Regions from separate parts of the Streptomyces sp. NBC_01390 genome, predicted to be linked through region 1. Evidence: predicted binding sites of a transcription regulator. Region 1 holds the regulator's gene; the other holds the start of a gene.
What was found. The regulator HspR, encoded in region 1, represses chaperone genes until heat shock. The targets are predictions, from matches to a motif close to TTGAGNNNNNNNNNCTCAA.
Positions count from the first base shown of each region.

Region 2: a site for HspR is predicted at 1,763-1,781, ahead of lon (endopeptidase La). Genes of this name have one in related genera too.

Region 1 is NZ_CP109551.1:5,856,386-5,859,790, forward strand. Features, by position in the region: gene OG241_RS26425 (helix-turn-helix transcriptional regulator) at 1-844, shown strand, start outside; gene OG241_RS26430 (DUF397 domain-containing protein) at 873-1,082, shown strand; gene OG241_RS26435 (heat shock protein transcriptional repressor HspR) at 1,231-1,677, opposite strand; gene dnaJ (molecular chaperone DnaJ) at 1,683-2,873, opposite strand; gene grpE (nucleotide exchange factor GrpE) at 2,919-3,405, opposite strand, start outside.
Region 2 is NZ_CP109551.1:8,443,377-8,446,781, reverse strand. Features, by position in the region: gene lon (endopeptidase La) at 1-1,740, opposite strand, end outside; gene OG241_RS38155 (GNAT family N-acetyltransferase) at 1,918-2,577, shown strand; gene OG241_RS38150 (rhomboid-like protein) at 2,582-3,367, opposite strand.

The DNA.
Region 1 (3,405 bases):
ATCTCGCCCAACAGTTCGACAACGTCGCCTTGCTGCACTGTTGATCGAGTTCAGGGAGACCGCAGGGAAGACCCTTGATGAGGCGGCGGACCGTATCGGATGTCACCGAACAAAGATCAACCGCATCGAGAACGCACGCTTGGGGATCTCCTTGGGGGAGCTGCGTGACCTGTTGACGTTCTACGGGGTCGAGGATTCCGCCCAGGTCGACGAGATGGTGTCGCTGGCCAGACGGCGGCGGGAACCGGGCTGGGTGCAGCGGGCGGGGCAAGCGCGCCCTACATACACGGACTTCATCGCGTACGAGGACATGACCGACTGCATCCGGTCGTACCAACACAGCATCATTGCCGGGCTCTTGCAGACGCACGACTATGCGCGGGAGATCATCTCCGCCGCCCCCTCCACCCTGAAGCGCGAAGAGATTGATGCGCTGGTGGAAGCACGGATGAAACGTCAGGAGGTCCTGGAAAGGTCCTCGCCTCCGCGGCTGTGCGTGATCGAAGGCGAGGCTGCTCTCCGCGTTCAGGTGGGTGGCAGAGGGGTGCTGCGCAAGCAGTTGGAACACCTGGAGGAGATGGCCGGTCATCCGTCCGTGGAGATTCGGGTCGTCCCTGACCAGGCGGGCGCGCACGCGGGACTGACCGGATCGTTCGTCCACTTCTCGTTCCCTGGTGCGTCGTTCCCGGATGTCGTGTGTTTGGAGCAGCGCACGGGGACGCTTTACCTGGAGTCTCCGGAGGAAGCGGCGGAGTATGCGCTTATCTTCGACTCGCTCCGGTCAATCGCCCTGAGCCCCGGGGACAGCCTCGGCCTGATCGGCCGGGTGCGACGGGAGCTGTAGCAGCATGGAAGGCAGAGGGGTAACAGGCATGAATACAACCAGTCTTGAGACAGCGACCTGGCGTAAGAGCAGCTACAGCGGAGAGGGTGGCGACTGCGTGGAGGTCGCCGCCAGGTTCCCGAACCTGCTGCCCGTACGGGACAGCAAGGACATGTCCGGCCCAAACCTGGTCTTCGACACCCAGGCCTGGACCTCGTTCATGACGGCTTTGAAGGCCGACGAACTCCCCTCGGCCTGAGCAGCAGCGTCCCTGACCCCGCCGGAACATTCCGCGCAACGCCCGTACAGCAAAGCCGCACCCTCACGGGTCTCTGATCGTCAACGGGACACGACAGAGGCCCGGAGGTTCGAACCGAACCTCCGGGCCCCTTCGCACATGAACTTGCCTAGTCCTTGGCCTTCTTGGGCCGCCAGACCACCAACGCACTAGTCTGCTGAACTTCCTGATAAGGCACCAGATCCCGCCGATACGACGCGTGAACCGCCGCCTCCCGCTGCTGCATCGCCGCGGCGGCCCCGTCCAGCGCGGACTCCATCTCCGCAACCCGCGCCTGAAGGGCGGCGACCTGGTTCTCCAGCTCGATGATGCGCTTGATGCCGGCCAGGTTGATGCCCTCGTCCTGCGACAGTGCCTGCACCGTGCGGAGCAGTTCGATGTCGCGGGCCGAGTAGCGGCGGCCCCGGCCGGCGGTGCGGTCGGGGGAGACCAGGCCCAGGCGGTCGTACTGGCGCAGGGTCTGCGGGTGCAGGCCGGACAGCTGGGCCGCCACCGAGATGACGTAGACCGGGGTCTCCTGCGTCAGTTCATACGGATTGCGTCGACGACCGTCCATCTCGGTCAGGCTCCCTTCGCCGCCTCGAACAGCTCCGCCCGCGGATCCTCGTCCACGGTCGCCTCGCGATACGCCTCCAGTGCGTCACGAGCCTTCCCCGTCAGCTCCGTCGGCACACTCACCTCGACGGTGACCAGCAGGTCTCCCCGGGTGCCGTCCTTGCGGACCGCGCCCTTGCCCCGCGCGCGCATCGTGCGCCCGTTGGGCGTGCCCGGGGGCAGCTTCAGGGTGACCGGCGGGCCGCCCAGGGTCGGGACCCTGACCTCGCCGCCGAGTGCCGCCTCGACGAACGTCACCGGCACCGTCACCGTCAGGTTGTCTTCCCTGCGGCCGAAGACCGGGTGGCTGTCGACATGGACGGTGACGTACAGGTCACCGGCCGGGCCGCCCCGCTCGCCGGGTGCTCCCTTGCCGCGCAGCCGGATGCGCTGGTTGTCCGACACCCCGGCCGGGATGCGCACCTGCATCGTCCGCGAGGACTTGGCGCGCCCCGAGCCGTTGCACACCAGGCAGGCGTGCTCCGCGATCAGGCCCCGGCCCTTGCAGTCCGGGCACGGGTCGGTGAGCGAGAAACCTCCGCCCGAGCCGCGCGCCACCTGGCCGGTCCCGACACACGTCGGGCACACGCGCGGTGTGCCGTTCTTGTCGCCGGTCCCGGAGCACGCCTTGCACGGTGACTGGGACGTCATGCGCAACGGGACCGTCGCGCCGTCCACCGCCTCCGTGAAGCTCAGCGTGACCTCGGTGTCGATGTCCTGGCCGCGCCGGGGCTGCGTACGGGTGTTGCCGCCGCCGCCCCGGTTGAACAGGCCGCCGAACACGTCCCCGATGCCGCCGCCGAAGCCGCCCGCACCGGAGCCGGACCCGGCCCCGCCCTGGGCGCCGCCTCCGAAGAGGTCACCCAGGTCGAAGTTGAAGGAGCCGCCGCCCGCGCCCGGCCCCGGACGGAAGCCGCCGTTGCCGAAGAGGGCGCGGGCCTCGTCGTACTCCTTGCGCTTCTTGGGGTCACCGAGGACGTCGTTCGCCTCGGAGATCTCCTTGAAGCGCTCCTCCGCCTTGGCGTTGCCCTTGTTGGCGTCCGGGTGGAACTCGCGGGCGAGTTTCCGGTACGCCTTCTTGATCTCGGCCTCGGTGGCGTCCTTGGGGACGCCGAGGACCTTGTAGAAGTCCTTCTCGATGAAGTCCTTGGTGCTCATCCTCGACGTCCCTCCTCTCCGGAAGTCCCCACCTCAATGCTCACGTCAGCCCTCTTCCGGGCCACCGCTCTCCTTGCCGTCCACCGTGTCGGCCGACTCCGAGTTGCCGCCGGCCGGCGTCGCCCCGGGCTGGGGCTCGGCCACCGCGACCCGCGCGGGACGCAGGTTGCGCTCGCCGAACTTGTAACCCGGCTGCAGGATCGCCACGCAGGTCGTCTCCGTGACGTCCGGCGCGTACGAGTGCATCAAAGCCTCGTGGATCGTCGGGTCGAAGGGCTCGCCCTCCTTGCCGAACTGCTGCAGGCCCATCTTCGCGGCGACGGACTCCAGCGACTCGGCGACGGACTTGAACCCGCCGACCAGTTCACCGTGGTCCCGCGCCCGGGCGATGTTGTCGAGCACGGGCAGGAGTTCGGTCAGCAGGCTCGCGATGGCGACCTCCTTGACCGCGATCCGGTCCCGCTCGACCCGGCGGCGGTAGTTCTGATACTCGGCCTGGAGCCGCTGGAGGTCCGCGGTGCGCTCACCGAGC
Region 2 (3,405 bases), 2.6 Mb from region 1:
CGGCAGCTTCCGCTCCCCGAGTTCGTGCTGTGCGGCGACCTTGCGCAGCAGTCGCGCGATGGACCGCTCCAGGTTGCGGACGCCGGCCTCCCGGGTGTACTCCCCGGCGAGCTTGCGCAACGCGCTCTCGTCGAGGGTGACTTCGGGGCTCTCCAGGCCGGCCCGCTCCAACTGCCGTGGCAGCAGGTGGTCCCGGGCGATGACGACCTTCTCGTCCTCCGTGTACCCGTCCAGCCGGACGAGCTCCATGCGGTCGAGCAGGGCCTCGGGAATGGCTTCGAGGACGTTGGCCGTGGCCAGGAACACGACGTCGCTGAGGTCGAGTTCGACTTCGAGGTAGTGGTCGCGGAAGGTGTGGTTCTGCGCCGGGTCGAGGACTTCGAGCAGCGCTGCGGCGGGGTCGCCCCGGAAGTCGGAGCCGACCTTGTCGATCTCGTCGAGGAGAACGACGGGGTTCATCGACCCGGCTTCCTTGATGGCCCGCACGATGCGCCCGGGCAGTGCGCCGACATACGTACGCCGGTGCCCGCGGATCTCGGCCTCGTCCCTGACTCCGCCGAGCGCCACCCGGACGAACTTCCGCCCCATGGCGTGCGCGACGGACTCACCGAGGCTGGTCTTGCCGACCCCGGGCGGCCCGACGAGCGCGAGCACGGCGCCACCACGGCGCCCGCCGACGACCCCGAGGCCGCGCTCGGCCCGCCGCTTGCGCACGGCGAGGTACTCGGTGATGCGCTCCTTCACGTCCTCCAGGCCCGCGTGCTCGGCGTCGAGCACGGTCTGGGCGCCCTGGATGTCGTACTCGTCCTCGGTCCGCTCGTTCCAGGGCAGTTCGAGAACGGTGTCGAGCCAGGTCCTGATCCAGCCGCCCTCGGGCGACTGCTCGGAGGACCGCTCCAGCTTGTCGACCTCCTTGAGAGCCGCCTCGCGCACCTTCTCCGGCAGATCGGCGGCCTCGACGCGGGCCCGGTAGTCGTCGGACTCCTCGCCGTCCTTCTCGCCGTTGAGGTCGCGCAGCTCCTTGCGTACGGCTTCCAGCTGCTTGCGCAGCAGGAACTCCCGCTGCTGCTTGTCGACGCCCTCCTGGACGTCCTTCGCGATGGTCTCGGCGACGTCCTGCTCGGCGAGGTGGTCGCGCAGCTGCTGGGTGGCGAGCTTCAGCCGGGCCACCGGGTCGGTGGTCTCCAGGAGCTCGATCTTCTGGTCGGTGCTGAGGAAGGGTGAGTAACCGGAATTGTCGGCAAGGGTGGAGACGTCGTCGATCGCCTGTACGCGGTCGACGACCTGCCAGGCGCCGCGCTTGCGCAGCCAGGCGGTGGCAAGAGCCTTGTACTCCTTGGCGAGTTCGGTGACATGACCGGGTACGGGGTCCGGCACCGCGTCGTCGAGGTGCGTGCCCTCCACCCAGAGCGCGGCCCCCGGCCCGGTGGTCCCGGCGCCGATCCGCACGCGCCCCCGGGCTCGGATGAGGGCGCCCGGATCCCCGTCGGCCAGCCGGCCGACCTGCTCGACGGTGCCGAGGACACCGGTCCCGGCGTACGCCCCGTCGATGCGTGGCACGAGCAGCACCCTGGGCTTGCCGGACCCGGTGCTCGCGGCGGCCTGGGCGGCCTCGACGGCGGCCCGCACATCGGCGTCGTTGAGGTCCAGCGGAACAACCATTCCGGGCAGCACGACCTCGTCGTCGAGCGGCAGCACGGGCAGGGTGAGCGGTGTGACCGCCGTGGACTCAGTAGCCATGATCTCCCCTTCGGCACTCAAGTTGAGCTATGCCGACTCAATGCTTGACGGCCGCCGAATGTTCCCCGGGGCGTGTTCGCCGTGAGCGATCACCTCTGCCGCGGGGGCCGAACGCCCGCGTAAAGTCACCCACGTAACACTCTCTATCGCATATCAGCCATTACACAAGGAGTTCGGGTGGACGGAACCGTGCAGGCCTGGGTCGACGGCTGGGTGGTCTCACGCGGGGCGGCGCCGCCGCTGGTCGAGCCCTGGGGATACACCATCGACGTGGGCACCTCCCGAGCCGTCACCCGGCATGTCCTGGGCGCGGTGAACGACGGCGTCGAGGAACGGACCGTCCGGAAGGTGGCCGACGCCGTGACCGGGGCGGGCGTGTGGCTCAAGGTGTTCGACGACCCGGCGACAGTCGGCGGCTGGCTCGGCGAAGGCTGGTCGGTCGCCCCGGAGCCGGGCTACCTGATGTCCGTCCCACTGACCGCCTCGGAGGCGCCGACCGCCCCCGACGGCTACCGGGTCCGCACCTGGACGCGCGGCGGCGTCACGCGCGTGATGCTCGCGGGGGCCGACGGCTCCTGGGCGGCCCGCGGCCAGATCGCCCCCACGGGCCGGACGGCGGTCGTCGACCAGGTGGAGACCTCCCCCGCACACCGCCGCCGGGGCCTCGGCGTCTTCGTGATGCGAACGCTCGTACGGGAAGCGTCCGCACAGGGCGCGGAGAGAGGCGTACTGGCTGGAACACCGGAGGGCCGGGCACTGTACGAGTCGCTGGGCTGGCAGGTGGAGGCGCCCCTGACGAGCGCGACGTTCCTGGGAGCGGCCGTCGACAGGCCCTAGAGCCTCAGAGGGGCCTCCGCCATCGACGCACCCAGGGCCAGGTGGCGATCCCGATGGCCAGCGCCGTCACATGTCCCCAGTTGGTCATGGGATCGGCGTAGGCGACGAGGTCCTGCACCAGCGTCCCGCCGAGCACCCCCAGCAGCGGCCATCCCAGCCAGGGCCTCAGCAACCCCGCCAACGCCCCCACACTCGCCGCGACCCCGAAGCTGATCCCGTAGTCGAGCCGATGCAGCGAACTCTCGGGCAGCCACCCCACCAGCACCCCGAGCCCCACCGGCACCTCGGTCGCGAGAGTGGCCAACACATGCCCGAGCGCGAACACCCAGGCGGTACGCAGGCCGCCGATCCGCCGCTCCAGCGCCGTAAGAACAAGGAGGAAGAGGATGCCGTACGGCGAGGTCACGCCTCCCACGACCCACAGCGCGCTGGCGACCAGCACGAGCACGGGCGTCCGCAGCAGGTGGGCGACATCCGTGCTGGTGCCCTGATGGAGGGCGTGCACGAGGGCGGGGTCCGCGTGTTCGGCCACATATGCCGTGACCAGCAGGACAGCCGCGTACGTGAAGGTGAACGGAGTGCCCGTGGGCGTGGGGAGAAGGTGCCAGGGGCGGAAAACCCGCCTCCTGGGGACAGCGGCCTCCGAAACCGACGTCCGCGCGGACACGGCTTCCGCCGGCCCTCGCTGCCTCGGCATCCCGTCCAGCAGCCGCACGCCCTCCGCGACAGGCGTGCCCGAGGGCGCCGGTGAACCCGACGGCACGTCGCCCTTCGCGTCGACCCGTTCCACAGTGAGGCGCTCCTTCCGCTTCACCCCACCCTTCGCCT